Regions from separate parts of the Rhizobium sp. YJ-22 genome, predicted to be linked through region 1. Evidence: predicted binding sites of a transcription regulator. Region 1 holds the regulator's gene; each other region holds the start of a gene.
What was found. Region 1 encodes LexA, which represses DNA repair genes until DNA is damaged. Its sites were predicted from a motif close to TGTTCNNNNTGTGTTCNG; they were not measured.
Positions count from the first base shown of each region.

Region 2: P7F60_RS00865 (glycosyl transferase) is a predicted target of LexA. The motif match lies at 2,833-2,850, and genes of this name have one in related genera.
Region 3: P7F60_RS00280 (sel1 repeat family protein) is a predicted target of LexA. The motif match lies at 4,401-4,418, and genes of this name have one in related genera.
Region 4: P7F60_RS03900 (YifB family Mg chelatase-like AAA ATPase) is a predicted target of LexA. The motif match lies at 4,128-4,145, and genes of this name have one in related genera.

Region 1 covers NZ_JARRIR010000002.1:10,690-18,318, forward strand. The annotation lists gene gcvP (aminomethyl-transferring glycine dehydrogenase) at 1-869, shown strand, start outside; gene gltA (citrate synthase) at 970-2,259, opposite strand; gene P7F60_RS04535 (ComEC/Rec2 family competence protein) at 2,680-4,956, shown strand; gene lexA (transcriptional repressor LexA) at 4,937-5,668, opposite strand; gene P7F60_RS04545 (ferredoxin--NADP reductase) at 5,860-6,672, opposite strand; gene P7F60_RS04550 (DUF934 domain-containing protein) at 6,819-7,331, opposite strand; gene P7F60_RS04555 (nitrite/sulfite reductase) at 7,342-7,629, opposite strand, start outside.
Region 2 covers NZ_JARRIR010000001.1:167,524-175,152, reverse strand. The annotation lists gene P7F60_RS00870 (cisplatin damage response ATP-dependent DNA ligase) at 1-768, shown strand, start outside; gene P7F60_RS00865 (glycosyl transferase) at 775-2,766, opposite strand; gene P7F60_RS00860 (asparaginase) at 2,960-3,967, opposite strand; gene P7F60_RS00855 (metalloregulator ArsR/SmtB family transcription factor) at 4,146-4,763, opposite strand; gene P7F60_RS00850 (MFS transporter) at 4,879-6,309, shown strand; gene P7F60_RS00845 (hypothetical protein) at 6,306-6,707, shown strand; gene P7F60_RS00840 (LysR substrate-binding domain-containing protein) at 6,704-7,612, opposite strand.
Region 3 covers NZ_JARRIR010000001.1:54,983-62,611, forward strand. The annotation lists gene hpaI (4-hydroxy-2-oxoheptanedioate aldolase) at 1-574, opposite strand, end outside; gene P7F60_RS00265 (FAD-dependent oxidoreductase) at 588-1,805, opposite strand; gene P7F60_RS00270 (hypothetical protein) at 2,246-2,602, shown strand; gene P7F60_RS00275 (pyridoxal phosphate-dependent aminotransferase) at 2,756-3,868, shown strand; gene P7F60_RS00280 (sel1 repeat family protein) at 3,935-4,201, opposite strand; gene P7F60_RS00285 (hypothetical protein) at 4,665-4,835, shown strand; gene amn (AMP nucleosidase) at 4,900-6,396, shown strand; gene P7F60_RS00295 (aspartate aminotransferase family protein) at 6,468-7,629, opposite strand, start outside.
Region 4 covers NZ_JARRIR010000001.1:801,747-809,375, reverse strand. The annotation lists gene P7F60_RS03920 (YbaK/EbsC family protein) at 34-495, opposite strand; gene P7F60_RS03915 (hypothetical protein) at 762-923, opposite strand; gene P7F60_RS03910 (DUF2188 domain-containing protein) at 1,113-1,358, shown strand; gene cysK (cysteine synthase A) at 1,481-2,449, shown strand; gene P7F60_RS03900 (YifB family Mg chelatase-like AAA ATPase) at 2,516-4,048, opposite strand; gene gshB (glutathione synthase) at 4,213-5,160, opposite strand; gene P7F60_RS03890 (cupin domain-containing protein) at 5,241-5,747, opposite strand; gene P7F60_RS03885 (YraN family protein) at 5,955-6,323, opposite strand; gene rsmI (16S rRNA (cytidine(1402)-2'-O)-methyltransferase) at 6,313-7,227, opposite strand; gene dnaN (DNA polymerase III subunit beta) at 7,477-7,629, shown strand, end outside.

The DNA.
Region 1 (7,629 bases):
TCGTCCATGCCCATGGCGGCCAGGTCTATCTCGACGGCGCCAACATGAACGCCATGGTCGGGCTTTCCCGCCCCGGCGATATCGGCTCGGACGTCAGCCACCTCAACCTGCACAAGACCTTCTGCATTCCCCATGGCGGCGGCGGGCCGGGTATGGGCCCGATCGGCGTCAAGGCGCACCTGGCGCCGTACCTGCCGGGCCACCCGGAAACGGACGGTCGTGATGGCGCGGTTTCGGCCGCCCCCTTCGGCTCGGCCTCGATCCTGCCGATCTCCTGGAGCTACTGCCTGATGATGGGCGGCGAAGGGCTGACGCAGGCGACCAAGGTGGCGATCCTCAACGCCAACTACATCGCCGCCCGGCTGAAGGGCGCCTATGATGTGCTCTATACGGCGAAGAACGGGCGCGTCGCCCATGAGTGCATCGTCGATACCCGCCCGCTGGTCGCCAGCAGCGGCGTCACCGTCGACGACGTCGCCAAGCGGCTGATCGATTGCGGCTTCCACGCCCCGACCATGAGTTGGCCAGTCGCCGGCACGCTGATGATCGAGCCGACCGAGTCGGAGACCAAGGCCGAGATCGACCGCTTCTGCGACGCCATGCTGGCGATCCGCGAGGAAGCCCGCGCAATCGAGGACGGCCGCATGGACCGGGAGAACAACCCGCTCAAGAACGCCCCGCATACGGTGGAAGATCTGGTCGGCGAATGGAATCGCCCCTATTCGCGCGAGCAGGCCTGCTATCCGCCGGGCGCGTTCCGAGTCGACAAATACTGGTCGCCGGTCAACCGCGTCGACAATGTCTATGGCGACCGCAACCTCGTCTGCACCTGCCCCCCGGTCGAGGATTACCAGCAGGCGGCGGAATAAGCTTCCGCCATTGCGAAAGAAGAAGGCCGCCGGAGCAATCCGGCGGCCTTCTTCGTTCGATCGGCAAAGCGGCCCGCCGGGCGGGCCGCCGCGAAAGCGATCAACGCTTGGAAATCGGCTGATAATCGCGCTTCGGCGCGCCGGTATAGAGCTGGCGCGGACGGCCAATGCGCTGCTGCGGATCCTCGATCATTTCGTTCCACTGTGCGATCCAGCCGACGGTGCGGGCGAGCGCGAACAGAACGGTGAACATGGTCGTGGGGAAGCCCAGCGCCTTCAGCGTGATGCCGGAATAGAAGTCGATGTTCGGATACAGCTTCTTCTCGATGAAGTAGCTGTCCGTCAGCGCGATCTTTTCCAGTTCCATCGCGACTTCAAGCAGCGGGTCGTCCTTGATGCCGAGCTCCGTCAGCACTTCATGGCAGGTCTTCTGCATGATTTTCGCGCGCGGATCATAATTCTTGTAGACGCGGTGGCCAAAGCCCATCAGGCGGAACGGATCGTTCTTGTCCTTGGCGCGGGCCACATATTCCGGGATATGATCGACGCTGCCGATTTCGGCGAGCATGTTGAGCGCCGCTTCGTTGGCGCCGCCATGCGCCGGGCCCCAGAGGCAGGCGATGCCGGCCGCAATGCAGGCGAAGGGGTTGGCGCCCGACGAGCCGGCGAGGCGGACGGTCGAAGTCGATGCGTTCTGCTCATGGTCGGCGTGCAGGATGAAGATGCGGTCCATGGCGCGCGACAGCACAGGATTGACCACGTAATCCTCACAAGGCACGGCAAAACACATGCGCAGGAAGTTCGAGGCGTAATCCAGATCGTTCTTCGGATATACGAAGGGCTGGCCGATATGGTACTTGAACGCCATGGCGGCGATGGTCGGCATCTTGGCGATCATGCGCAGCGACGCGACCATGCGCTGATGCGGATCGGTGATGTCGGTCGAGTCGTGATAGAAGGCGGAGAGCGCGCCGACCGTGCCGCACATGACGGCCATGGGATGCGCATCGCGGCGGAAGCCGGTGAAGAAGCGGCTCATCTGCTCATGCACCATGGTGTGGTGCGTGACGCGGTAATCGAAATCCTTCTTCTGGGCGGCGGTCGGCAGTTCACCGTAAAGCAATAGGTAGCAGACTTCCAGGAAATCGCCATGTTCGGCAAGCTGCTCGATGGGATAACCACGATGGAGAAGAACACCTTCGTCGCCGTCGATATAGGTGATTTTCGACTCGCAGGCGGCCGTGGAGGTGAACCCCGGATCGTAGGTAAACGCGCCCGTGTTCTTGTAGAGCGACCCGATGTCGATGACGCTTGGGCCGATCGTTCCGTCCCTGACGGGGAGTTCTACGGATTTCGTTCCAAGTGTCAGTGCAGCGTCTTTATCCGTCATGCTGGTCCTCCGAACTGGCGGGATGGCGCCCCGAAAGCGCCACAGATTTTAACGTGGATGTAGCTATATGATAGAGAGGTTAATGCCAAGCTATACCCTCTTCCGTATTGTGCAATGCATAATTTTGCGGCAGCGCACTTAATCCGCGGCCTCTTCTTTCGCCACCCGGCCAAGGCCTGACGAACCGGCAAATCGGAGCGCGTAGCGGTTGCAAAATACGAGCAACCACTTCAAACTCCGCGCGAACAAGCCAGTGATTATCCGGCTATGGCTATAGAGACTGATTATAAGTCTGACTTAGAGACGGCGAGAGGCCTTTCCGCCAGCTTTTCGTCGCCCGCCAGACGCCAGTCCAACCTGCCGGAATCGCTTTCGCCATCGGCGACGCGACTCGCGATCCTTGTCTCATCCTGCGACAAAATGCTGCAAGAGGAAGGCGATCACGGTCGAATCTTTCTGTTCGTTCCTGTGCTCCTGGGAATCGGAGCCGCCTGCTGGTTCGCCGTCGGCGTCGAGCCGCCGCTCTGGGTGCTGCTCGCCGGACTTCTCGCCTGCGCCTTGCTGGCGACGAAACTGCGCCATGCCGCCGGCATAAACCGCCGCATGGCTTGGGCGGCCGCCCTGATCCTCGGCGGCGGAGTTCTGGCGGCGGCCGAAAGCTGGCGCCTGCAGACCGTTATTCTCGATTCTCCTGTTACAGCGACCGTGACCGCCCGCATCGACCGACGGGAGGCTGCGGGCGCAGGCCGCTGGCGCTATCTCGTCCACATCCTCGACACTGAAAAACCCCGCTTGAAACGGCCACCCGAGCAGGTATCGCTGCTGATGCGCGGCCAGCCGGCGCCATTCGAAACCGGAACCGTGGTCAAGGGCCGGGCGCGGCTGTCGCCACCCTCCGGTCCAGCCCTGCCTGGCCTCAATGATTTCGCTTTCTCCGCCTATTTCGACGGCATCGGCGCCTATGGCTTCTGGCTCGGCAAACCGGAGGTCGCCGAACCGTCTGGCGCCGCCCGCCGCCCCGGCTTCATTCAATCCATCACCCTGTTCTTCTTCGACCTGCGCAGCGGCATCGGCGACCGCATTCGCGCAATCGTGCCCGGCGATGCCGGTGCCTTTGCAGCCGCCATCGTCACCGACGAAAGGCGGGCGATGTCGGAGGGAACGACCGAAGCGCTGCGCCTCTCCGGGCTTGCCCACATCATCGCCATTTCCGGGCTGAACATGGCGCTTGCCGCCGGCATCTTCTTCGTTGGTGTCCGCTCGATCTTCTCCCTGTTCCCCGGCTTCAGCCAGCGCTATCCAATAAAGAAATTCGCCGCCGCCGGCGCGCTCATCATGGTCTGCGCCTATTACCTCGTCTCGGGTTTTGCGGTCTCCGCCGAGCGCGCCTTCCTGATGATGGCCATCCTGCTGATCGCCGTCCTGGTAGACCGCCCGTCGATCAGCCTGCGTAATGTCGCGCTTTCGGCCATCGTCATCATGGCCATGGCGCCCTCGGAAATCATGGGGCCCAGTTTCCAGATGTCCTTTGCCGCAACCCTGGCGCTGGTCTCCGGCTACAATCTCTGGAGCGGCCACTCCGCCGGTCGCGAGCCTGCGAGACTCCCCGTGTCCGGCATCGCCACGGAAACTTGGAATTTCGTCGCCAGTGTCTTCCTCACCTCGCTGATCGGCAGTCTCTCGACATCGGTTTTCTCCATCGAACACTTTCACAAGCTGGCCACCTACGGACTTGCCGCCAATCTCGCCGCCATGCCGGTCATCTCATTCGTCGTCATGCCGGCTGGCTTGATCGGCATGTTGCTGATGCCCTTCGGTCTCGACGAATGGCCGATCGCTGTCATGGGCTGGGGTCTCGGCATCGTCATCACCATCGCCAAGACGGTGGCAAGCTGGGGCGGAGAACTGATCATCGGCCGCCAGCCGCCGCTGTTCCTGCCGCTCGCCGTCGCTGGGATGGTGCTGTTCCTACTGCTGCGTACACGGCTGCGCCACATCGGCACCGCCCTCTTCCTGCTGGCGCTGGCCACCAGCCTGCTGGCAACCCCGCAAAAGCCCGATCTCCTTATTTCAGAGGATGGCAGGCTGGTCGCGTTGCTGGACGGCGACACTCTGAACAGCAACCGCCGCAAGCCCAGCGCTTTCATCTTCGACCAATGGCGCCGCGCTCTCACCATCCATACCCATGGTCCTCCGGAGCAACTCGACAGCGCCTTCCCGGCCAAAGGACCTTGGTCGGAGCGACGCAAGCAGCCACTGGATGAAGACGAATTGGTCGATGCCGACATGCTGCGCCAGCAAATCATGGAAACGAGCGCGGATCGTCGTTTCGCCTGTGTCCGCCAGAAATGGTGCCTGGCGAAAACGGCCATCGGCCCGGTCATGGTGCTGGAAGACGGTCGCTACATTGGTTTTGCCTGCGACAATGCCCGCCTGATTGTCACACCGACCCGCGCCAAATTCGCCCGCTGCCGCTCCGGCGCAACCGTCCTGGACAGCGAAACCCTGCGACAGACCGGCGCGGTGGAAATCACCTTCGCCGTCGATGCCCGCCAGGCTTTACGCATCCGCCCCGCTTTCGATCCCGAAAACCGGCGGGCCTGGACGCAGCACCGCGCCTATTCCTGGCGCGATGATGATTATACGCACCGTCTGCCGGCGGAGATTCGCTCGTTGCTCAGTGATAGCGGCGGATGAGGCCGACCAGCTTGCCCTGCACCTTGACGCGGTCGGAGGAGAAAATCCGGGTCTCGTAAGACGGGTTTGCCGCTTCCAGCGCGATAGAGGCGCCCTTGCGGCGGAAACGTTTCAGCGTCGCTTCTTCGTCGTCCACCAGCGCCACGACGATATCGCCAGGGGTTGCACTGTTGGTGTTGCGAATGATGACCGTATCGCCGTCGAGAATACCGGCCTCGATCATCGAGTCGCCCTTGACCTCCAGAGCGTAATGCTCGCCCTGCCCGACCATCTGCATCGGCACGACGATCTCATGGGTGTTGTTCTGGATTGCCGAAATCGGCACGCCGGCAGCGATACGACCCATGACCGGCACGGAGACGGAATTGGCCGCCTCAGGCAGGGCCGGCGTCGCCGGCTTCGCGACCGCAGGTGCGGAAGACGCCGGCTTGCCAAGGCTGCCCTCGATGACGCTCGGCGAAAAACCGCGCCGTGGCTGGGCGGCCGTCGCCGAATAGGCCTCCGGCAACTTGATGACCTCCAGCGCCCGCGCCCGGTTCGGCAGTCGGCGGATGAAACCGCGCTCCTCCAGCGCTGTGATCAAGCGATGGATGCCCGACTTGGAGGCCAGTTCCAGGGCGTCCTTCATCTCGTCGAAAGACGGCGGCACGCCGGATTCCTTCATCCGCTCATGGATGAAGAGCAGAAGTTCCTGTTGCTTGCGCGTCAGCATAGCACCCACCAGATTCGTGAAACAAATACAGAACGAACACTATCTGTTCCCACTGTGTTCCGCAAGGGCCGCAGGCACAATCCAGTGTTGAATATGGCAGGGAAATGACGGGTACGCCCTGAAAGGCGACCTCAAATGCAAAGCGCCGGCAATCTTTCGGTGCCGGCGCGGAGAATGCGGTTGCGGACGACTCAGCCGACGAAAGCGCGCTCGATGACGAATTCACCGGGCTTGTTGTTGGCGCCCTCGACGAGACCTGCCTTTTCGAGCAGTTCCTTGGTGTCCTTCAGCATCGCGGCCGAGCCGCAGATCATGCCGCGATCGACCGCAGGGTCGAAGGCCGGGACGCCGAGATCGGCAAACAGCTTGCCGTTGGCAATCAGGTCGGTGATGCGGCCCTGGAAGGGATAGTCGTCGCGCGTTACCGTCGAATAAAGACGCAGCTTGTCACCGACGATTTCGCCAAGCATCTCGTCGTTTCGGATTTCCTCGACGAGGTCGAGGCCGTATTTCAACTCGGCGACTTCCCGGCAGGTATGGGTGAGGATGACCTCTTCGAACTTCTCATAGGTCTCCGGGTCGCGGATCAGGCTGGCGAAAGGCGCGATGCCTGTGCCGGTCGAGAACATGTACAGGCGCTTACCAGGCGTCAGCGCGTCGAGCACCAGCGTTCCCGTCGGCTTCTTGCGCATCAGCACGATGTCGCCCGGCTGGATTTTTTGCAGATGCGAGGTCAGCGGACCGTCCGGCACCTTGATCGAGAAGAATTCCAGTTCCTCATCCCAAGACGGGCTGGCAATGGAATAGGCGCGATAAATCGGCTTGCCTTCGACCATCAGGCCGATCATGGCGAACTCACCCGAACGAAACCGGAAGCCCGCCGGACGCGTCATGCGGAATCGGAACAGACGATCGGTGTAATGCTGAACGCTCAGAACCGTCTCAGCATAAACGCCGGCGGGGATCGATTCAGCGAATTCCTCATTGCGTGCGGGAGCGTTCATCCTGTCTTCCTGCTTCTCGTCTTCTGCTTCTCAAAAAACCACTGTGCCGATAATACAAGATCCGGCACAAGAGAAGGAATGCATTTTCGTGAATGCTGACTGGTGGGAAATACCTATCTCACCCGTTAAGGTTTTACCATGCGGCATCACGCCGCCGGCGATGGCTTGCGCCGCCAGCTATAGGTCTCGCCGGCTTCTGCCGCCTGCGCGGTCGGCTGATAGTAGTGCGGTATACCTGGCAGACGCCTCTCTTCCAAACGCTTCAGCGCGGTCGGATTGCTAACCGCGAAGCTGTCGATGCCGACGCGCAGCATCAGTGGAATCTGGTCGATCAATATGTCGCCGACGGCACGCAGCTCGTTGGTGTAGCCGAGACGGGCGCGCAGCAGCGAGGCCTGGCTGAAAGCCCTGCCGTCGTTGAAAGCCGGGAAGGAGACGGCAACGATCTCCAGCCGAGAAAGATAAGGCTCCAGCCGGGCGACATCGTCAAACGGCGTGATGACGACGCCGAGGCCGACATCATTGCTTTCGTTCGCGCGGGCGACCAGCCCATCCAGCGACAGCAGCGGCCGCTGCTCGCCAGCAGCCTTCACCTCGTCGGTCTCGATCACCCAGGGATCGTTGGCGATAAAGCCGGTTTCTCTCCAGATCTTGATCATGGTCGCCTCCTCAAGCCGCTTCGGCGGCATTGCCGCCATAGAGCGCATCCTTGAACGGCTGCGGGCCGACACGGCGATAGGCCGTCAGGAAGGTTTCCTGCGGATCGAGGCGCAGGCCAAGATAGGTATCGACGATCTTCTCGATCGCATCCGTCACCTTATCCGGCTCGAAGCCGCGGCCGATGATTTCGCCGATGGAGGTCTGCTCGTCGCCCGAGCCGCCGAGCGTGATCTGGTACAGTTCCGCCCCCTTCTTCTCGACGCCCAGCAGGCCGATATGGCCGACATGGTGATGGCC
Region 2 (7,629 bases), on a different contig from region 1:
TCCAACAGCCCGACCCGCACCTTTGGCGACCTGCAGCAACGCCTGAACCGCAAGACGGTCAGCGGCAGGATGCTGGAGGAATTCCCGGCCTTCATCCGCGCCTATGACCTGCTGTTCGACGGCGATGCGGATATCCGCCCGCAAACCTATCTCGAACGCCGCACCCGCCTGACCGGGCTGATCGAGCGAGCGCCACACGACCGCTTCGATCTCTCGCCGCTGGTGCCGTTTTCAAGCTGGGAGGAACTGGACCGGCTGCGCATGGAACCGCCCGATCCGGTCATCGAGGGCGTGATGATCAAGCGGCTCGACAGTTCCTATCAGGCCGGCCGCGCCAAGGGGCCATGGTTCAAGTGGAAACGCAACCCCTATAATATCGACGCCGTGCTGATGTATGCCCAGCGCGGCCATGGCAAGCGCTCCAGCTATTATTCCGATTTCACCTTCGGCGTCTGGACCAAACTAGATGGCAAGGAACAACTCGTGCCGGTGGGAAAAGCCTATTTCGGCTTTACCGATGCCGAGCTGGAGGAACTCGACCGCTTCGTGCGCAACAACACCACCGACCGTTTCGGTCCGGTAAGGGCGATCCGCGCCGAGCGCGATTTCGGCTATGTGGTCGAGGTCGCCTTCGAAGGCATCAACCGCTCCAGCCGCCACAAGTCCGGCGTCGCCATGCGTTTTCCCCGCATCGCGCGGCTGCGCGCCGACAAGCCGCCGATCGAGGCAGACCGGCTCGACACGCTGCTGGCGATGATCGAGGGCTGACGCGGCTCAGCCGCCGCGCCGCCAGCTTGCGAAAGGATGTTCCAGCGCCGGCAGGGCGGGAACGTCGAGATGGCAGGGGGAAAGCCCGGCGCGGGCGCGCTCCGCCATCATCTGGTAAGCGCGCTCCAGATGCGCGGTGATGCGTTTTCCGTTGAACAGTGGCGCGGAGAAGCGGTTTTCCTCCAGCCGCTCCTTCAGCTCGGCGATCTTGCGCGGCGCGCGCGCCATGGCGGCGGCCATGTCGCAGAAGGCGGTGTCGTTGGCAGCCGTCAATTCGCCGAGCCCGATGGCGTTCAGCAGGCTTTCGGAGACGCGCGCGGCAAAGCTTCCGCCGCGCACCGTCAGCACCGGCAGCCCGGCCCAGATCATGTCGGAGGTCGTGGTATGGCCGTTGTGCGGCATGGTATCGAGGCCGAGATCGGCCAGCGACAGCCGCGCCAGATGGTCGGCATAATCCACATGGCCGGTGAACAGGATGCGCGACGCGGCAATGCCGCGCGCGGCAAAGGCGTCGAGCAGGTTGCGCCGTGCCAGCGGTTCCTCGCAGAGCATCCACAGCACCGCCTCCGGCGCCTTGGCCAGGATGCGGCTCCACAGGTCGACGGTGCGGCCGGTGATCTTCTGCGCCGAATTGAACGAGGCGAAGACGAAGCCGGTTTCCGGCAGATCCCAGTCGGCGCGGCGCGCGGCGCGCGGCAGCGGCCGGCTTTCGGAATCGTTGGGCTGGTAGGTTTCCGGCAGGCGGCAGAGTTTTTCCGCATAGAAGGGTTTTGCCGCATCCGGGGTCACGAACCGGTCGCTGATCGCATAATCGAGATCGGCGCCGTGGATGCTGCCGGCAAAGCCGAGATAGGCGGCCTTGACCGGCGCATCGGCGCGCTTGACGATGCCGGGGCGGGCATCGCCCGCGGCAAACCCCTTGAGATCGACGAGGATATCGATGCCGCGCGCGGCGATCGCCTCGGCGGCACCGGCATCGTCGATTTCATCGACGCGCACGATGGCGCGGCGCACAAAGGCGGGAAAACCCGTCTCCTGCCAGCCGCGCAGGGCGGGATCGGTATAGCAGAACAGCGTGACGTCGAATTGCACCCGGTCATGCATGGTGAGCACCGGCGCAAACAGCCGCATGGTCGCATGATCGTAAAAATCGTTGGAGAGATAGCCGATGCGGATTTTTCCGCCGGGTGCCGAAAACGCACGGCGCGCGGGCGCGGCCGGCACGGCGGCGAGCCGCAGCGAATCGGCGTTGGGCCGCGCCTGCATCGCCTCGTCATCCGAGCGCAGCAGCCGGTCGGCGGCGGTTTCCTCGGAAAGCAGCCGGTCAACGCCCGGCGCATCGGGATCGGCGATCTCCGCCTCGAAGGCGGCGGCGTTGGCGAGATCGCAGACACGCCGGCCAGCCGCCAGCCGCGCCATGCGCAGGCCGGCATCGCCGGGAAAGCGCTGGCAGGCGGCGTCGAGCTCGGCCAGCAGGCGCGGATGATGGCCGGCGGCGCGAAGGGCCGCGAGCAGAAGATCGGTCTGCGCGCGATCCTTGCGGTCTAGGCGGTCGAGATGGGCGAGCGCGTCGTCCGCCCGTCCGGTCGCAATGAGCGCGCCGATGCAGATCGTGGCGATGCCGGGATCGGCGGGAAAGCGCTCGAAGGCGAAATCCGCGAGATCGGCGATGGCGGCATCGTTCCCGGCGGCCTGGAACAGGTCGAGCGCGTTGCGCAGGAGCGCATCGGTCCCGGGGCCGGACAGGCGGGCGGCTTCGGCATAGGCTGCGGCGGCCTGCAGCGGCTCTCCGAGACGCGCGAGCGTATCGCCAAGCAGGGCGTGGATATCCTGGCTTCGGATCTTTTCGGCCGTGATCGCCCGGCGCATCAGGTCGGCTGCAGCTTCGAAATCGCCCAGCTCGAAGGTTTGCAGGGCCAATGTCATCGTCTGGCTCATGGTCTCAAGCCCCTCCGCTTGCGGGTGCGCCGGCGGCGCGCCGTCTTGCCGTTCGTCCATCGGAATCCCCAGAGTCTGTCCGCATCCCCGAACGGCAGGCCGCCTGAGGGGATGCTATCGAAAACCGGTTTCATTTTCGTTCCGATGGGCTCAACCATGCCGCCGCGCGCAAGCTGTGATCGAGGCGCGCGACCTCGGGAGTGTCCGCGCCGAAACTTGCGCGAAGCTGGAGCCGGTCGAAACGGGTTGAAGCTTATGCCGTGAGAAGCGCGGCGGCGCGGACAGTGCCGACCTCGATGCCGTTCCAGTTGCGCATGGTGCGGTTGGCAAGGCCAAGGAGCGCGTCGCGCTCGGCGCTATCGGGTTCGAAATAGCGGGCGAGCAGGGCGGCGACCATGCATTCGGCGGCGCGTGTCGCGCCGTCCTCGCATTTGAGCGCGATCGACAGGCCCTTTTCCGGCAGCAAGGCGCAGAACACGCCCTCGGCGCCGGTCTTGGCGAAGATGCGGCCGGGCGCGATTTCCATCAGTTTGGTGCAGGCGCGGCCCGTGCCGGCGACATACCAGGGTTCGGCCATGCAGGCATCGATGATGCGGCGCGAGGCCGTGGCGCGCGCCGGCGACAGGCCCTTGCCGGTCAGCATCCGGGCAAAGCCGAGCGCCAGCCCCTTCAGCGGCATGGCATAGGTGGGGATCGAGCAGCCGTCGATGCCGCAGGCGTCGGCATCCAGCGTCGCCCCCGTCAGCCCCTCCATGACGCCGCGAATCTCGGCCTGCAGCGGATGGTCGTAAGTGCTGTAGCCCCTGGGATCGATTTCGCCATGGCAGCAGGCGCAGACGAAGCCGGCATGTTTGCCCGAGCAATTGTTGTGCAGGGCGGTCGGGGCGGAAAGCGTCCTTGCCTGGTCGATCAGCACCTTCTGCTCGAACGACCAGTGGGCGCCGCATTCCAGCACGTCCGCCTCGCGGCCGGCGCGCTGCAGCATGGAAGCGGCAAGCGCCGCATGGCCTGCTTCGCCGGAATGCGAGGACGCGGACAGCGCCAGTTCTTTCGTGCCGAAGCCATAGGCATCGGCCGCGCCGCCTTCGACCAGCGGCAGCGCCTGCATCGCCTTGCAGGCCGAGCGCGGGAAGATCGCGGCGTCGCTGTCTCCGAGCGAAAACACGGTCTTGCCGGTATCGTCGACGACGACGGCAAGGCCGCGATGGCGGCTTTCGACCCGATTGCCGCGGGTGACTTCGACGAGAACGGGATTGGTCATGGAAACGCGCTCCGGCAAGGGGACTCAAACGCATGGGATGGTGGCCAGCATTATCGCGCGTCGCAGCGAATGCCAACGGCTTTCGATGGCCGCGCTCCGGCGACGACATTGATGTCAGAGCATTTCCAGCCGAGGCGTGATCGCTTCGGCGCCGGACAATGCGGCAAAACAAAAATGTCTAGCCGATCCGATAGGCGCAGCGGCGCGCCCCTTGCAGCAGATGTTCGGTGCGCTCGACGGGTGCGGCAAGAACGTTGCGAAAAATATCCAGTTCCGACCGGCAGAAATTGCGGCAGGCTGAGGCGGCGGCGCAGATCGGGCAGTGGTTTTCGACGAGAATGAAGCATCCGTCGTCCTCCTGCCACCAGCTCGCCATATAACCCTCGGCCATGCGCAACGCCGCCAGCCGGGCGATGCGGTCGGCAAGCGTCGGTGCATCGGCGAGTGTCTCGCGGTAGAGCGCCTCCGTCTTTCGTTCGCGGGCGGCGATGACGGTTTCCAGCGCGTCGGGGCCGAGTTCGGCGCCGATGGCGTCGATGAGGGCGAGCGCCATGTCGGCATGGCCGTCCGGAAAGCTGCGATGACCGGCGCCGGTGAGTTGCCAGCTCTGGCGCGGGCGGCCGCGACCGCCGCCGGCTTCCGAAACGCCTTCCACCAGCCCGTCCTCGGCAAGCTTGGCCAGTTGCTGGCGTGCGGCTTCGCCCGTCAGGCCAAGCGCAGCGCCCAGCGCCGCCGTCGATTGCGGGCCTTCGGTTTTCAAAAGGAAGAGCAGCCTGTCACGCGGGGAGGGTCGCATTATTCTTGTCCGGAGCCGGCTTGATTAATCGCGGCGTTCATGTAATTTCCAAGAGATAACTTGGAATAAAACGAAACCCCTGACATTGCAACGTCCGATACCGGAATTTTAAATCATGTCTTCGCCCGTTTCCGCCCGCTCCGCCAGCCTCTGGTCGCTGTTTGCGCCCGGCCATCTCGGCGCCAGCCTGATGCTGGCGGGCGGCATTTCGCTTTATGCCGTCGAGACCTATGTCACCGCCACGATCATGCCCTCGGTGGTGCGCGATATCGGCGGCCTGCCGCTGTTCGCCTGGGTGACGACGCTTTACGTCACGGCCTCGGTGCTGGGGTCGGTGTTCATCGCCATCCGCCCGCGGGGCATGAGCCTCAACCGCACCTATTCGATCGGAGCGGCGCTGTTCCTGCTGGGAAGCCTGATCTGCGCCATCGCGCCGAGCATGGAGACCGTGCTCATCGGGCGCGCCGTGCAGGGGTTCGGGGCTGGCACGCTGGCGACGCTCGGCTATGCCTTCATCCGCTACGCCTATCCCGAAAGCCTGTGGAACAAAGCCTCGACGCTCTATGCGGCGATCTGGGGCATTTCCACTTTCGTCGGCCCGACGCTCGGCGGTTTCTTCGCCGAAGGCAGCGCCTGGCGCCATGCCTTCGCGCTGATCGTGCCCTTCGCGCTGGCCATGGGCCTGCTGGCCCCCTGGTTGCTGCCGAGAGGCGAGGACGACCGGCAGGAAACCAAGGCGCCCGTCGGGCAGATGGTGCTGCTGACGGTGTCGCTGCTGCTGGTCAGCTTTGCCGGCACCACGGAAAATGTCGGCCTGCGGCTGTGGCTGGTGGTCGGCGCGGCCATCGCCATCGGCGGCATGGTCGTGGTCGAGCGGCGGGCGTCGCTGCGCCTGCTGCCGCGCGGCGGCATCGCGCTGTCCATGCCGATCTCGCGGGTGTATCTGGCGATGTTCATGCTGCTGGGCGCGCTGACATGCGACATCTACATTCCCTACTTCCTGCAGACCCTGCATCGCGTCACGCCGCTGGTCTCGGGTTACATCGTCGCGCTGGTCGCGCTCGGCTGGACGGCGGCGGCCTTTCTCAGCAGCAATTTCAAGGGCGAGACCATGCGCCGGTCGATCATCTGGGGTGGCCTGATGGAGGCGGCCTGCATCGGGCTCCTGGCCTTCAGCCTGGCGCGGCCGAATCCCGAGGGCGATCTCGTGGTGCTCTCGGCGGCGACCGTGCTGATCTTCGGCATGGGGTTCGGCGTCGGCCTCGGCTGGGCGCATCTGGTCACCCATATCCTGCATCTCGCCGCCGATGACGAGAAGGACAAGGCGTCCGCCGGCATCACCACCATGCAATCGCTCGGCAGCGCCTTCGGCGCGGCTCTGGCTGGCGTGACGGTCAACAGCACCGGCCTGCTGCATCCGGGCGGCCTCGAAGGCAATGCATCGGCTGCCGCCTGGCTCTTCGCGCTCTTTGCCCTGCCGGCGCTGGCGGCGGCGCTTGCCGCGCTGTCGCTGCCGCGTCCGCGCTTCGGGGAGATGACCGCGTGAACGCGCCGTCACCCATGGCGCAGCCAATGCCGGGCGAGCGTGAGATCGCGGAGAGAATCAAGGCGGCCGGCATCCGCCTTCGCTTCGACAAGGTAGTCCTCCGGCTCGTCGCCGGCGTGCGGGAGGCCACGGCCGGGCTGGTCCGCGAAAACGACACGGTGATCTTCACGCTGACCGCGCCGATCAGGCAGCCGGCGAAGACCGCCGCTGCGATAGCGGAACTGGTGCGCGGCAACCTGCCCGATGGCGAATTGCGCCGCGACATTTTCGAAAACCAGATCGTGCTTTGCCGCGTGACGGATGTCGGCGACGACATGCCAAGGGTCATCGGCTTCGTGCACAATTCCGGATCGGACGCCGGCCTCATTCTTGCCCTGGCCAGGTCGCACCTGGCTTAAGCTTCGGCAAAGCCGAGCCTGATCATGTCGGCTTCCATCTCGGCGCGCACCCAGCTTTTGAAGGCGGCGACCTTGGCCGGATCGCGCCGGCCGGGCGGGGTAACGAAATAATAGCCGGCGCCGGTGCGGGCGCGGATGGAAAACGGCGCGACCAGCCGCCCATGTTCCAGGCTGCGACTGGCGAGCGTCTGCCAGGCCAGCATCACGCCCTGTCCGGCCAGCACCGCATCGAGGCACAGCGACGCTTCGTTCAGCACATGGCGCGGCGTTATCGTGCGCCCGCCAAGGCCGGCGGCCTCCAGCCAGGTCTCCCAGGTGAAGCTGCTATGGGCGTCGGTCACCACCGGCAGCCGCAGGATATCCTCGGGCGCCGACAGGCCGGCGGCCATCTGCGGCGTGCAAACCGGGAAGATCTCCTGCGCCAGAAAGGCTTCGGCGACGACGCCGGGCCAGCGCCCGTCGCCGACGCGGATGCACACGTCGACATCGCCGAGCGCGGGATCGACGAGCTGCGTCGTCGCGTCGATGCGCAGGCGGATATGCGGCTGCACCGCCGAAAAGCCATCCAGCCGATGCACCAGCCAGCGCGCGGCGAAGACCGGCGCGACGGAAATCGTCAGCACCGTGTCGTCGCGCCGGCGCCCTTCCGCCACCGCTTCGCCAAGCAGCCGGAAGCCGGCGGTCAGGCGTTGCAGCACGGGCAGGGCGGCGGCCGTCGCCACCATGCCGCGCGGCGTCCGCTCGAAAAGCGCCCGGCCGAGCTGCGCCTCGGCCTTGATCACCTGCTGGCTGACCGCGCCGGCGGAGACGCCGAGCTCGTCGGCCGCCGCCTGCAACGAGCCGAGCCGGGCGACCGCCTCGACGGACTTGAGCGCGTTGAGATGCACGAGATTGAGCGGTTTCATCCAGTTTTTCTATACCC
Region 3 (7,629 bases), on a different contig from region 1:
GCGCATCCGCCTGGCCCGGCAGGCCCATGTCGGCGGCGAGATCGGCGGGCCCGATGAAGACGCCATCGACACCCTCCACCGCAGCGATGCGTTCGAGATCGTCGATGGCGGCGCGGCTTTCGGCCTGGACGATTAGGCAGATCTCGGCGTCCGCCGTCTGCACGTAATCCGGCACCGCATTGAACCCGGAAGCACGGGCAATCGCCGCGCCGACGCCGCGCACGCCTTTCGGCGGATACTGGCAGGCGCGCACCAGATCGCGCGCCTGCTCGGCGCTGTTGACCATCGGCACCAGCAGCGAGCGGGCGCCGATATCGAGAAGCTGCTTGATCAGCCAGCTCTCGCCAACCGGCGGGCGCACCACCACTTCGGACGGCGAGGCTTGCAGCACCTGCAATTGCCGCATGATGCTGCGCACGTCGTTCGGCCCATGCTCGCCATCGACGAGCAGCCAGTCGAAACCGGCGCCACCGGCGATTTCGGCGGCATAGGTGTCGGCCATGGCGAGCCAGAGCCCGTAGACCGGGCGTTTTTCCTTGAGCGCCGCCTTGAGGCGGTTTGTCGGCGCGGGCATGATCGAAAAATCCTTAAACGATGAATTGCTTGAGATCGGTGGCCGGGTCGGCCAGCAGGGCCTTGTCCGGGGTGATGCCGTTTTCGATCATCTTCTTGCCGGAGACATAGGCCTTGGCGTCGTTGATGGCATCGACGGCGATCAGCTTGCCTTGCTTGAAATACCAGACCGAGGCGCTGCCCTCGCGGCTGCCGGGGCGCAGCAGCGTCGCATCGTAGCCGAGGTTGAAGCCTGCGATCTGCAGCTTGACGTCGTACTGGTCCGACCAGAACCACGGCTTGGCGTCATAGGGCGTTTCGCCGCCCATCATGACGGCGGCGGCGGCTTCGGCCTGATCAACCGCGTTCTGCACCGATTCCAGGCGGATGCGCTGGCCGCGCCAGGGCAGCATGGTGCAATCGCCCATGGCGAAGATTTTTGGGTCGGAGGTGCGGGCGAATGCATCGACGACGATGCCGTTGGCGACGTCGAGGCCGGCTTCCTTGGCAAGCTGGTCGTTCGCACTGACGCCGATGCCGACGATGACGAAATCGACCTCGATCACCGAACCGTCCGACAATTCGGCGCCGGTAACGTGGCCGTCCTTGCCGATCAGCCGGGTCAGGCCGGTGCCCTCGCGGATCACCACATCATGGTCGCAATGGATGACGCGCATGATATCGGCCGTTTCCTTGGCAGCGACGCGCTGAAGGATACGCTCGGCCATTTCGATGACGGTGACTTCAAGGCCGAGATGGCGGGCGACGGCCGCCGCCTCCAGCCCGATATAACCGCCGCCGATGACCAGCAGCCGCCGGCCAGCGCGCATTTCGCCGGTCAGCAGGTCGGCGTCGCGCTTGTCGCGCATGGTGTAGACGCCATCGAGATCGCCACCGACGCTGGCCGGCAGGCGGCGCGGCGTCGAGCCGGTCGCCAGCGCCAGCGTTTCGTAGCCGAGGCGGGTGCCATCCTGCAGCACCACTTCGCAGACCGTCCGGTCGATTTTCTCGACCCAGGAGGAGAGGTGGAACTCGACATCGTTATCCTTGAACCATTGCTCGGGACGGAACAGCAGGCGTTCGAAGCTCATCTCGCCCATCAGATATTTCTTGGACAGCGGCGGGCGCTGATAGGGCAGCGTCTCTTCCGCGCCGATCAGCGTGATCGGACGCGTGTCCTTCAAATTCCGCAGCTTGGCGGCCAGCGCGAAACCGGCCTGCCCAGCGCCCACGATAATCAACCTGCCCGTCACGTCATTCCTCCGACATCTCTGTTTTCGCATTTCCGGGAAATGCCCTGCCTAACCTCTATATTGCAAAAGCGGGGATTTGCGTTATTTTTACGGAGTGGTTGGCAGAGTTCGCGCTCTGCCAACCGTTTAGCTATCCTATAAGTTCAACCCGGACGGTCACTGACCAGCTCGTCCGGGTTTTTCTTATCGTCAGCGCGATCCTGATGGGGATGAACCACATCATTCTCACCTCCGTATCGAGGGCGAGGCACTCGCCCATGCTGACGCGGCCCATCCTCGCCAGCGCACCGGCTGGTCTCGGCGCCTGCTGCTTTCGCCCCCGAAAATACACTCATAGCATGTGCTTTTCACACTGCACGGCATTTTATCCATTCCATCAATGGGACGGCAGCTTTCCTTTGATATCTTCAAGATCCCAAGGAGGAGAAACGGAGGTTACCATGCCCCTGACCCCGCGCAGCCAGACGAGACAGGGTTTCGACCGCCCGGACCGGGCACTGCAACCTTACGAAACCCATATTCCCGGCCGGATCATCCTGGTCGGCCATCATCTCAGCGCCAAGACGCATATCCGTTGCATCGTCAAGAGCATCTCGCTTTACGGCGCGGTGCTGGAGGTCAGCCCCTATCTCAGCTTCCCGAACAATTTCTTCCTGGAGATCCTCGGCATCCGCGACGAGATCGGCTGCACGATCATCACCCGCGAGGAGGAAATCGTTACTATCGGCTTCAACATGCTGCTGGCCCAGGAATTCCTGATGCATGTGCTGCGGCTGGGGCACGAAACGACGCACTGAACACATCCGGCGAAACCGGTTTGCAGTAGCCATGAAACTGCATCCCTTTGTTTTGTGGCATTTCCGAACGGAAAACCGGTTCCCACTTTTCCTGGAAATGCTTTATGGTGGCGACCGTTCGCCACCATCGTTTCACCCGGAATTCCTGCCCGCATGTCCACATTCTCGCGCTTCACGCCGCTGGTCGGCGCCCTTCCCGCCACCGTTCCCTTCGTCGGCCCCGAAGCCATCGAGCGCCAGCGCGGCCTCAAGGTCCGGGCGCGCATCGGCGCCAATGAAAACGGTTTCGGGCCGGCGCCCTCGGTTCTGGAAGCCATCACAGCGGCGGCGGCGGAGACGTGGAAATACAATGATCCGGAAAACTTCGAGCTGAAGCAGGCGCTCGCCGCCCATCACGGGATCCGGCCTGATAATATCGCCATCGGCGAAGGCATCGACAGCCTGCTGGGACTGATCGTGCGGCTGGTGGTCGAGCCGGGCACGACCGTCGTCACCTCGCTCGGCGCCTATCCGACCTTCAATTATCATGCCAACGGTTTCGGCTGCCGGCTGGTCACCGTGCCCTATGCCGGTGACAAGGAGGATCTCTCCGGCCTGCTCGACGCGGTGGGCCAGGAAGACGCAACGCTCGTCTATTTCGCCAATCCCGACAATCCCATGGGAAGCTGGCGGGAGGCGGACGAGGTGCTGGCCTTCGCCCGCGCCGTGCCGGAAACCTGCCTCGTCATCCTCGACGAGGCCTATTGCGAGACCGGGCCGATGAGCGCCCTGCCTTCGCTTGCCTCGCTACTCGACCGGCCGAACGTCATCCGCACCCGCACCTTCTCGAAAGCCTATGGGCTGGCCGGCGCGCGGGTCGGTTACGCCATCGGCACGCCCGGCACGATCCAGGCCTTCGACAAGATCCGCCATCATTTCGGCATGAACCGCATCGGCATGGCGGCGGCACTGGCGGCGCTGGCCGATCAGGATTACCTGCATGAAGTCGTCGGGAAGATCGCCGCGGCGCGGGCGCGGATCGGCGTCATCGCCCGAGACAGTGGTCTCGTCGCCCTGCCCTCGGCGACCAATTTCGTCGCCGTCGATTGCTTGCGCGATGGCACTTATGCGCGCGCCATCGTCGACGGTCTGATGGAGCACGGCGTCTTCATCCGCATGCCCGGCGTCGCGCCGCTCAACCGCTGCATCCGCATCAGTGTCGGGCCGCAGCCCGATCTCGACCTGCTGGCCGAAACGCTACCGAAAGTCCTGAAAAGCATAGGCTAGATACGACAAAACCGCGCCGGCCTTGTTCCTGCCGGTCGCGGTTTCCAGTCGTCAAAAAAGTCCATGTCAGTGATGGGTCATCCATTCGCGGGCGGCGCGCAGGGCCTCGGCGAGCTGCATCTTGCTCATGGTGGCGGCGAGATCGGCGCGCAGTTCTGCGGCACGGTCGGACCCTTTGATCGCGGCGATGTTCAACCATTTGTGCGCCGCGACCAGATCGATGTCGCAACCGCGTCCGGTCGCATACATCAGCCCCATATCGCAGAGGACGTCAGCGCGGGCTTCGCCACCCATGGTGGCCATTTCGGAATTGCGAATTTCAAAGCGTGCCATCGGATTTGTCCCTGTTGATGCCTGTTGGTCTTTCAAGTCCCTGTTTCGATCGCCCCTGAAGGGCTCCCCTTGCGGCCGTCGCCCTTGTTTTTCGGGGCTTGTCCGGTCGGTCGGGGCGGCAGGTTTTCCCTGCTCGTTTGATGGCTTGACTATGCCAGAGGGCTTTCAACACGCGTTTAAAATGCATGCTTAAGAGGCGACAAACAAAATGCAAACACACGGTAAATGCAGGATTCGATTAAACATTCCGGCCCTTGCAAATGAAGGGTTTCGCCTCGAATTTTACGAAAATGCAAGACTTGGATTTCAACGCTTGCTTTACCACGAATCCGCTCGATATCTTTTTTTCGCATTCGAAGGGTGCGGCTGAACCCAGGATGAACGGCCGTCTCAGCCGGTATTCAGATGCAGTGTTCCATTTTGAGATCATCAAGTGGGATCGGGAATATCAAGGGGAACAGCCATGGAAGTCGTCGCACGCCGCCTCACCATCATCATGCTCAGCGCCTTCGTCTTCGCCATGGGCTTTTCGGCGGCGGTGAACCATTCGGCGCAATCGCCGCTGAAGATGCGCAGCGGCACCGCAGCCCCCTGCTATCACACCGAAAGCCCCTATTGCACCGCGATCCTCTGAGGAATTTTGCGGGATATTCGAGCGGGATCTTTTGCTTGTCACCGTTCTGCTCCTATACTGGCGCATGAACAAACGAATCTCTCCGCTACCCTTCGTCTCGCCCGAGGCGTTCAAACCGCAAAGCTTCGACAATGCCGTCGAGGCCGTCGACGCGCTGACCGCGCTTTACGAGCGCAATACCGCCTTCCTGACCGAGGCGTTCAAGGCGCTGGCCAAGGGTGCGCCGATCATCGGCCGCTACCGCGCCTGCTACCCGCAGGTCAGCCTGGAAACCAGCAGCTTCGGCCATGTGGATTCACGCCTGTCCTACGGCCACGTCACGGCGCCCGGCATCTACACGACGACCGTCACCCGCCCGAAACTGTTTCGGCATTATCTCAAGCAGCAGATCGACCTGCTGCTGCGAAACCACAATGTTCCGATCCTCGTCTCGGAATCTGCGACGCCGATCCCGCTGCATTTCGCTTTTGGCGAAGGCGCCTATGTCGAGGCGGAAGCCAGTTCCTCGCTTTCCGACGTGCCCCTGCGCGACCTGTTCGACACGCCCGATCTCAACAACACGGACGACCAGATCACCAATGGCGAATACGAGCAGCCGGCGGGAGAACCTGCGCCGCTCGCGCCCTTCACCGCCCAGCGCATCGATTATTCGCTGGCGCGGCTCAGCCACTACACGGCGACCAGCCCGAACCATTTCCAGAATTTCGTGCTGTTCACCAACTACCAGTTCTATATCGACGAATTCTGCACCTTCGCGCGCGAGCTGATGGCCAGAGGCGGCGAAGGCTATACCGAGTTCGTCGAGCCCGGCAACATCGTCACGCCCGCCGGCTCCGACAGGCCGGAGACGGATTTGACGCTTGGCCGCCTGCCGCAGATGCCGGCCTATCACCTGAAGAAAAAGGGCCATGCCGGCATCACCATGGTCAATATCGGCGTCGGCCCCTCCAACGCCAAGACGATCACCGACCATGTCGCGGTGTTGCGACCGCATGCCTGGCTGATGCTCGGTCATTGCGCCGGGCTTCGCAACAGCCAGCGGCTCGGCGACTATGTGCTTGCCCATGCCTATGTGCGCGAGGACCATGTTCTCGACGACGACCTGCCCGTCTGGGTGCCGATCCCCGCGCTTGCCGAAGTGCAGGTGGCGCTGGAGGCCGCTGTCGCCGAAGTCACCGGTTACGAGGGTTTTGAGCTGAAGCGCATCATGCGCACCGGCACCGTCGCCACCATCGACAACCGCAACTGGGAGCTTCGCGACCAGCGTGGGCCGGTCAAGCGCCTGTCGCAATCGCGCGCCATCGCGCTCGACATGGAATCGGCCACCATCGCCGCCAACGGTTTCCGCTTCCGCGTGCCCTACGGCACGCTGCTCTGCGTCTCCGACAAGCCGCTGCATGGCGAATTGAAACTGCCTGGCATGGCGACCGCCTTCTACAAGACCCAGGTCAGCCAGCACCTGCAGATCGGCATCCGCGCCGTACAGAAACTGGCGGCGATGCCGAACGAGGCGCTGCATTCGCGAAAATTGCGCAGTTTTTACGAGACGGCATTCCAGTAAACGCCGTTTCCAGTCAGCCCAACGAGAAAAGGCGCCTTTCGGCGCCTTTTCCATATGGTTCTTCGCAACGATCAGTCCTTCGCTTCGGCCCAGATCTTGTCCAGCCCCTTGCGCAGGGTCGAGACCATCAGGTCGACGTCCTCTTCGGTGATGGTCAGCGGCGGCGAGGCGAGCATGCGGTCGCCGGTGGCGCGCAGGATGACGCCGTTTTCGACGCAGACATTGCGCACCATGGTACCGATGTCGTCCGGCTTGGCGTAACGCTGGCGCGTCTTCTTGTCCTTGGCGAGTTGCAGGCCGGCCATCAGGCCGACGGAGACGGTTTCACCGACCATGTCGTGGTCGGCAAGGCTGCCCCAAGCCTTGGCAAAATAGGGGCCGATATCGTCGCGCACGCGCTCGACCAGCTTTTCTTCCTCGATGATGCGCAGGTTTTCCAGCGCCGCCGCGGCGCAGACCGGATGGCCGGAATAGGTGAAGCCGTGGAAGAAATCGCCGACCTCGTTGATCATCACGTCGGCGACGCGGTCGCTGACCAGCACGCCGCCGATCGGCAGGTAGCCCGAGGACAGGCCCTTGGCGACCGGGCAGAGATCCGGCTCGATGCCGTAATGCTGATGGCCGAACCACGAGCCGAGGCGGCCGAAGCCGCAGATGACTTCGTCGGCGACCAGCAGGATGTTGCGCTCCTTGCAGATGCGGGCGATTTCCGGCCAGTAGGTTTCCGGCGGAACGATGACGCCGCCGGCACCCTGGATCGGCTCGGCGACGAAGGCGGCGACGTTTTCCTCGCCGAGCTCATCGATCTTCTCTTCCAGTTCGCGGGCGATCTTCAGGCCGAATTCGGCCGGTGACAGGTCGCCGCCCTCGGCATACCAGTAGGGCTGGTTGATATGGGCGATGCCGGGGATCGGCAGGTTGCCCTGCTCATGCATCCACTTCATGCCACCGAGGCTGGCGCCGGCAACCGTCGAGCCGTGATAGCCGTTCTTGCGGGAAATCACGGTCGTCTTGGTGGGATGGCCGAGCGCCTTCCAGTAGACGCGGGCCATGCGGAACCAGGTGTCGTTGGCTTCCGAGCCGGAGCCGGCGAAGAAGACGTGGTTCAAATGCGGGCCGGCATGGGCGGTGATCTTTTCGGCCAGCAGGATGGTCGGCTCGGTCGTGGTGCCGAAGAAGGTGTTGTAATAGGGCAGTTCGTTCATCTGGCGATAAACGGCATCGGCGATCTCC
Region 4 (7,629 bases), on a different contig from region 1:
CTTAAGATCGTTGGCAAAGGTGCGGTGGGGGTGTCACCCTTGTGCGACGTCGACCCATTCGGCCGCCGTCAGCGCGGCCATGCGCTGCGGGGGGATGCGCACGGCGGCATTGGTGGCGCCGGCGGCGGGAACGACGGTGTCGAATTTTTCCAGCGACCGGTCGCAATAGACCGGCAGCGCGGAGGACAGGCCGAAGGGGCAGACGCCGCCGACCGGATGGCTGGTCGCTTCCAGCACTTCGTCGGCGGCCAGCATGCGCGGCTTGCCGCCGAGTGTCTCGCGGCATTTGCGGTTGTCGAGCCGCGCCGTGCCAGCCATCACCACCAGCACCGTGCGCTCGCCCACACGGATGCAGATCGTCTTGGCGATCTGGTCGGGTTCGACGCCATGGGCTTCGGCCGCCAGCGCCACCGTCGCCGAACTGGCCTCGGTTTCGATGACGTCGATATCGGGTGCGTTGGCCCGGAAAAAGGCGCGGACGGATTCGATGCTCATGGAGCCTGAATAAGCGAGCTTGGCCGCGGCTTCAATCCCTGGCGTTGAGCTATGCGAATTACGCATTGCTGCGCTGCAATAAAAGCCTGTTTTTTAGTCGGGAATCGTGTATAGTTCCTCTCGTCGACGCGGCACACTCCTCCTCCCAGTGCCGCCCGATTGGACTGACGATCCTCCTCCTCCCGATTGTCAGTCAGTATCAGTGCCCGGCGCCTCCTCCTCCCGCGCCGGGCACTTTCATTTTCAGCCTCCCGCTTTCTCCTTTATCATAGACGTTTGGCCGGATTGTCGTTTTCGTCCGGATTGGGCAGTGGCGCCTCGTCCGGCAGGCGGTCCGGTTCCGGTTCGGAAATCGGCGGAGGCGGATCGAGCGGCGGCGGAACGGGTGGCTTGGCGGGCTCCGGAATGGGTTCGACGGGATAGCTCATGGCATTCTCCTGATGGGTTTCGGCCCCTGCGAAAACGCGGGCAGCCTTGCGGCGATGGCATGCGTCGATATCAGAGACCAACGACATCAGGCCGCCATTGTTCCAGGCCGGATGGAACCACCGGCGCCGATTGCGGGTTTGAAGGGCGGCGGACACCGGCGGCGAGCGCCGGCCCGCACCGGAGACCCCATCATGCAGATCACCTACCATATCGCGGAACATGACGGCGGCTGGGCCTATAGGCTGGGCGACGTCTGGTCCGAACCCTTTGCCTCCCACGACGAAGCACTGGCCGCTGCCCGCCGCGCCGCCGAGCGCCAGCAGGTCGGCGGCGACAATGCGGAGATCGACTACCAGGCCGGCGACGGTCGCTGGCGCCACGAGCATGTCGATGGCGGCGACCGCCCTGAGGTCGAGGTCGATCCCAAGGACTGATCTTTCCGCATCGCCGGATCGTGATCTTTCTTCCGCGCCGGTTACGGTGCCGGCCACTGGAATAGGGGCGCGATTGCCCCTATTGTCCATGCAGACATATCGCGCACCAAGGGAGAGAGAACATGTCCGAACCCCGCAAGCCCGGCCGCGGCCGCGTCTATTCCTCGATAACCGAGACCATCGGCGATACGCCGATCGTCCGCCTCGACAAGTTTGCGCGCGAAAAGGGCATCAAGGCCAACCTGCTGGCCAAGCTGGAATTCTTCAACCCGATCGCCTCGGTGAAGGACCGCATCGGCGTGGCAATGATCGAAACGCTGGAGGAGCAGGGCCGCATCACCCCCGGCAAGACCGTGCTGATCGAGCCGACCTCCGGCAATACAGGCATCGCGCTTGCCTTCGCCGCCGCCGCCAAGGGCTATCGCCTGATCCTCACCATGCCGGAGACCATGTCGATCGAGCGCCGCAAGATGCTGGCGCTGCTCGGGGCGGAACTGGTGCTGACCGAGGGGCCGAAGGGCATGAAGGGCGCCATCGCCAAGGCCGAGGAACTGGCCGCCGACCTGCCGGATGCGATCATCCCGCAGCAGTTCGAAAACCCAGCCAATCCGGAAATCCACCGCCGAACCACCGCCGAGGAGATCTGGAACGACACGGATGGCGCCGTCGATATCCTCGTTGCCGGCATCGGCACCGGCGGCACGATCACCGGCGCCGGCCAGGTTCTGAAATCCAAGAAGCCCTCGGTCAAGGTCGTCGCCGTCGAGCCGACCGACAGCCCGGTGCTTTCCGGCGGCAATCCTGGCCCGCACAAAATCCAGGGCATTGGCGCCGGTTTCGCCCCGAAAATCCTCGACACCAACGTCTATGACGAGATCGTCACCGTCAGCAATGACGACGCCTTCGGCAATGCCCGCCTCGTCGCCCGCCTCGAAGGCGTGCCGGTCGGCATTTCCTCGGGCGCGGCGCTGGCGGCGGCCACCGTCATCGGCCAGCGCGAAGAAAATGCCGGCAAGACCATCGTTGTCATCATCCCCTCCTTCGCCGAGCGCTATCTTTCGACCGCGCTGTTCGAGGGGCTGGGCGGTTAGTTTTTCAAAGAGCGAAGGGTCGCGCCTGTCCCGGTGCGGCCTTCCTTCTTGCCGGAAGCGCCGGCCTCACGCCGCCGCCGTCAGCCGCTCGCCGGCGATGCGATAGGAAATCGCTTCCGCCAGATGGATGCGGCCGACCGTTTCCTGTCCCTCGAGATCGGCCAGCGTGCGCGCCACCTTGAGGATGCGATGATAGCCGCGAGCGGAGAATTTCATTTTCTCGGCGGCATCGCGCAGCAGTTTCAGCCCCGGCTCGTCCGGTTCCGCCACCACCTCGATCAGGGCGGTGGAGCAGCGGGCATTGGTGGTCGCGGCCGGCAGGCCGGCGGCGACATAGCGCCGGCGCTGCATGTCTCTTGCACGCGCCACGCGGGCGGCGACCGTCGCGCTGCTCTCGGCGGCGCGGGGACGGATGAGGTCGGCGGCGGAAACGGCGGGCACGTCGATGCGGATATCGATGCGATCCATCAAAGGCCCGGAAATGCGCGCCTGGTAATCGCTCATGCAGCGCGGACCCTTGGCGCAACTGTGGCCGGGCTCGCCGGCCATGCCGCAGCGGCAGGGGTTCATCGCCGCGACGAGCTGGATATTGGCGGGGTAGGAAACGCGGTGATTGGCGCGGGCGATAATGCATTCGCCGCTTTCCAGCGGCTGGCGCAAGGCATCCAGAACCTGCGGCGAGAATTCGGGGAATTCGTCGAGAAACAGGATGCCGTGATGGGCAAGCGAGGCCTCGCCCGGTCGTCCACGAAAGCCGCCGCCGACCAGCGCCGCCATGGTCGCCGAATGATGCGGGGTGCGATAGGGCCGCCGGTCCGACAGCTTGCCGCCGGCAAGCTGTCCGGCGACGGAATGGATCATCGACACTTCCAGCAGTTCGGCGGCCGAGAGCGGCGGCAGGATCGAGGGCAGGCGCGCCGCCAGCATCGACTTGCCGGAACCGGGCGGGCCGACCATCAACAGGTTATGCCCGCCGGCGGCTGCCACCTCCAGCGCCCGCTTGGCGCTTTCCTGTCCCTTGATTTCCGAGAGATCGGGCAAATTGGCGGGATTGGCGCGGATCGCCGGCACGGGGCGGGACAGCTTCTGGGTGCCGCGGAAATGATTGGCAAGCGCGATCAGGCTGCGGGGCGCGAGAATATCGATGCCCTCGCCGGCCCAGGCGGCTTCGGCGCCGCTGTCGGCGGGGCAGATCAGCCCCTTGTCGAGCGCATGCGCCGCGATCGCCGCCGGCAAGGCGCCGGCGACCGGGGCCAGCGTGCCGTCCAGATTGAGTTCGCCGAGAACGACGTAATCCGCGAGCGCATCAGGCGGCACAGCGCCCAGCGCCGCCATCAGGCCGAGCGCGATCGGCAGGTCGAAATGCGAACCTTCCTTGGGCAGGTCGGCAGGCGCGAGGTTGACGGTGACGCGTTTCGGCGGCAAGGCGAGGCCGCAGGCGTGAAGGGCTGCCTGCACCCGCTCGCGGCTTTCGGCTACCGCCTTGTCCGGCAGGCCGACGATCTGCATGCCCACCTTGCCGGGCGCGACCATGACCTGCACCTCGACGGGAACACCCTCGATGCCTTGAAAGGCCAGCGTGCTGACGCGCCCCACCATGTTTCCTGCCCTCTCGCCCGATCCGATGCACCCTCAGCGGGTTATGGATTGCAATCTGGCATGGAATATGGAATAAAACAAGAACACAAAATGAACAATCTCCCGCATCCGGTGTGATCAGGTTGCGGGAGGTTGTATGGCTGGAACAAACGAGGGAGGAAGGCTCAGCTTTTCTTGGCTTCGATCGCGTCCCAGAGGAGTGCCGCGATGTCGGCGCCGCCGAATTTCTTCACTTCGCGGATGCCGGTCGGCGAGGTGACGTTGATCTCGGTCATGTAGTCGCCGATGACGTCGATGCCGACGAGCAGGAAGCCGCGTTCGCGTAAAGACGGGCCGATGCGCTCGCAGATTTCGCGCTCGCGCGCCGTCAGTTCGGTCGCTTCGGCGCGGCCGCCGACATGCATGTTGGAGCGGCTGTCATGCTCGGCCGGCACGCGGTTGATGGCGCCGACCGGCTTGCCGTCGACGAGGATGATGCGCTTGTCGCCCTTGCGCACATCCGGCAGGTATTGCTGGGCGATATAGGGTTCGCGGAACATCTGTGCGAACATTTCGAGCAGGGAGGAGAAGTTGCGGTCGTCGCGCGAGGAATGGAAGACGCCGGCGCCGCCATTGCCGTAGAGCGGCTTGAGGATGATGTCGCCCATTTCGGCGCGGAATCGGGCGATCTCGGCGGGATCGCGGGTGATCAGCGTCTGCGGCATCAGGTCGGCGAATTCGGTGACGAAAATCTTTTCCGGCGAATTGCGCACCCAGGCCGGGTCGTTGACGACGAGCGTCTTCGGATGGATGCGCTCGAGCAGATGCGTGGAGGTGATATAGGCCATGTCGAAGGGCGGATCCTGGCGCAGCAGGACGACGTCTATGGTCGCGAGGTCGATGCGCTCCGGCGTGCCGAGGGTGAAATGGTCGCCCTTGACGTCGCGTAGCGCCATTTCCTCGACGGTCGCAAAAATCGTGCCGTCGCGCATGGTCAGCTTGTCGGGCGTGTAATGGAACAGCTTGTAGCCACGCGCCTGCGCTTCCAGGCTCATGGCAAAGGTCGAATCCCCGGCAATGCTGATGCCGGAAACATGGTCCATCTGGACCGCTACGTTCTTGATCTTGGCCATAGGCTCGAAGGGCTCCCCGCTGAGTTCGCGCGCTTCCATTTAGGATGCGCCGGCGCCGATGGCAACGGGGGCGCCCGAAGTCAGGCGGCGAGGCCGACCGATCCGCCCGAAGTCAGGAAACGCTTGATGCGGATGGCGGCGGCCAGCGGCTTGGGGAAGGGGCGGCGCAGGAAGGCGATCTTGCGCACATAGCCTTCCACCTGCCAGGTCGCCCAGGTGTCGCCGGCAAAATAGGCGATGTCGCCGGTCTTCAGTGTTCGCGTCGACCCGTCCGCGGCGGTGACATGCACGGTGCCCTCAAGGATCAGCACGGTCTCGTCCCAGGGAAAATACCAGCGGAAGCTGCCGTCGGTGCAATCCCAGACGGCAGTCAGCGCGGCGTCGTCGGGGCTGCGGGAATGTTCGGCGGCGCGCGCCTGCGGGTCGCCGGAGAGCACCCAGGCCGGATTGATCGGCGCGGGCGTCATTTCCATCTCGCCCATGGGCGCGGTGACCAGCGGCGGCATGGTGTTGCCCGACAGAAGATTCGGCGGCACCACGCGCATCGCCATCGTCGCAGCACTCGCCAGCATCATTTTCCAGACCATACTTGCCCCCAATTATACAATGTCCCAAAACGGGACGCCCACCGGGAGGCAGGTTACGCCATGAGCCGTAACGGTTCGGTTCAGGTTTTCCGCTGTATTTTAACGACCCTAAAGCATGACCAGCCGAAGCGTGTTCGCTTCGGCGTCGGACAATGTGGAACCAAGAGAAGAGATCATTCCCCGTGACCTGTGTTCACCGGAAATGTCCTAGAAGGCGTCGACAAAATGGCGCGGCCAGCGCAGCGGCATTACGGCGACGATGTCGTAACGCTGCGACAGCAGATGGGCGTCGCGTTGACGCGACAGCCAGATGTCGCTGGCGGCGCGGATGCGTTTCTGCGCCGTGGCGCCGACGGCATCGACGGCCCTCAGTTCGTCGCCGCGCGCCTTGACCTCGATGAAGACGGCAAGATCGCCCTTGCGGGCGACGATGTCGATCTCGCCGAGTTTCGTACGATAGCGCAGGGCGAGGATGCGATAGCCTTTGAGCAGCAGGTAGGCGGCGGCGATCCATTCGGAGACATGGCCGCGCCGATGCGCCTTGCGCCGCCGGTCCTTGAGCGGGTCAGCCTCCATTGCCCTTCATATCCAGCAGACGGCGGTAGAGATCCTTGCGCGGCAGGCCGCTCAGGCGCGCCGCTTCGGTGGCGGCCTTGCCGGCCGGCATGTCCTTCGATAGCTGGCTCAGGAGAGCGTCGACATCGGCCTCTTCCGGTGGCGGCGGGGCGTCCGGCGGAGCGATGACCAGCACGATTTCGCCTTTTACCGTCCGTTCGGCAAATTCGGCGGCAAGCTCGCCAAGCGTGCCGCGGCGAAATTCCTCGAACGTCTTGGTCAACTCGCGGCAGACGGCGGCGCGGCGTTGCGTGCCGAGCACCTGCGCCGCCGCGACGAGGCTGTCGCCGATGCGATGGGGGGAATCGAAATAGATCAGCGTTGAGGGAATGGCGGCGAGTTCCGCGAAGCGGTCGCGCTTCGCCTTGTCCTTGTGCGGCAGGAAGCCGGCGAACAGGAAGGCGTCGTTGGGCAGGCCGGAGCCGACCAGTGCGGCAAGCGGCGCGGAGGCGCCGGGCAGGGGGACGACGCGAAAGCCGGCCTCGATAGCCAGCGTCGCGAGGCGATAGCCGGGATCGGAAACCAGCGGCGTCCCGGCGTCGGAGACGAGGGCCACGGATTTTCCCTCCGCGAGGAAGGCGAGCAGGCGCGGCCCGGCCTCGTCGGCATTGTGTTCGTGATAGGCGAAGGGCCGGTTGCGAATGCCGTAGCGGTCGAGCAGCACGCGGGTGACGCGGGTGTCCTCGCAGGCGAGCACGTCGGCTCCGGCAAGCGTTTCCAGCGCACGCAGGGTGATATCGGCGAGATTGCCGATGGGCGTGGCGACGAGATAGAGTGCCGGCTCCAGCGGCCGGGCGGGTATGGAAACGTCATGCAGGCGGTAGCTGCGCGCATGGCCCCCGCCGTCCTCGTCATGCCTGTCCACGCCCGTGCCGCCTTCCTGTTCCGGTCTGTGGCCGTTTATGGGCCATGCGGATGCGTTTGCACAAGGCGATTTAGCGGATCGAGGCTGTGGAATTGGCCGAATGTCGGGGGGCAAGATGCCATAGGCCTTGCAATTGCCCTGAAAACTCTGCCATTTTGCCCGTCCATATTTCCGGCATCGGGCCGGGCGGTCAATGTGCGTCTCCCCGGGGTTTCCGGGCACGGCGCCGGTCGAAAGCGGTAGCATCTCATGCGTATTACTCTTGAGCGGTCCAATCTCCTGAAGTCGCTGAACCACGTTCATCGCGTGGTCGAACGTCGCAACACGATCCCGATCCTGTCGAACGTTCTGTTGCGGGCCGATGGAGCCGCACTCGCCATGAAGGCGACCGACCTCGATCTG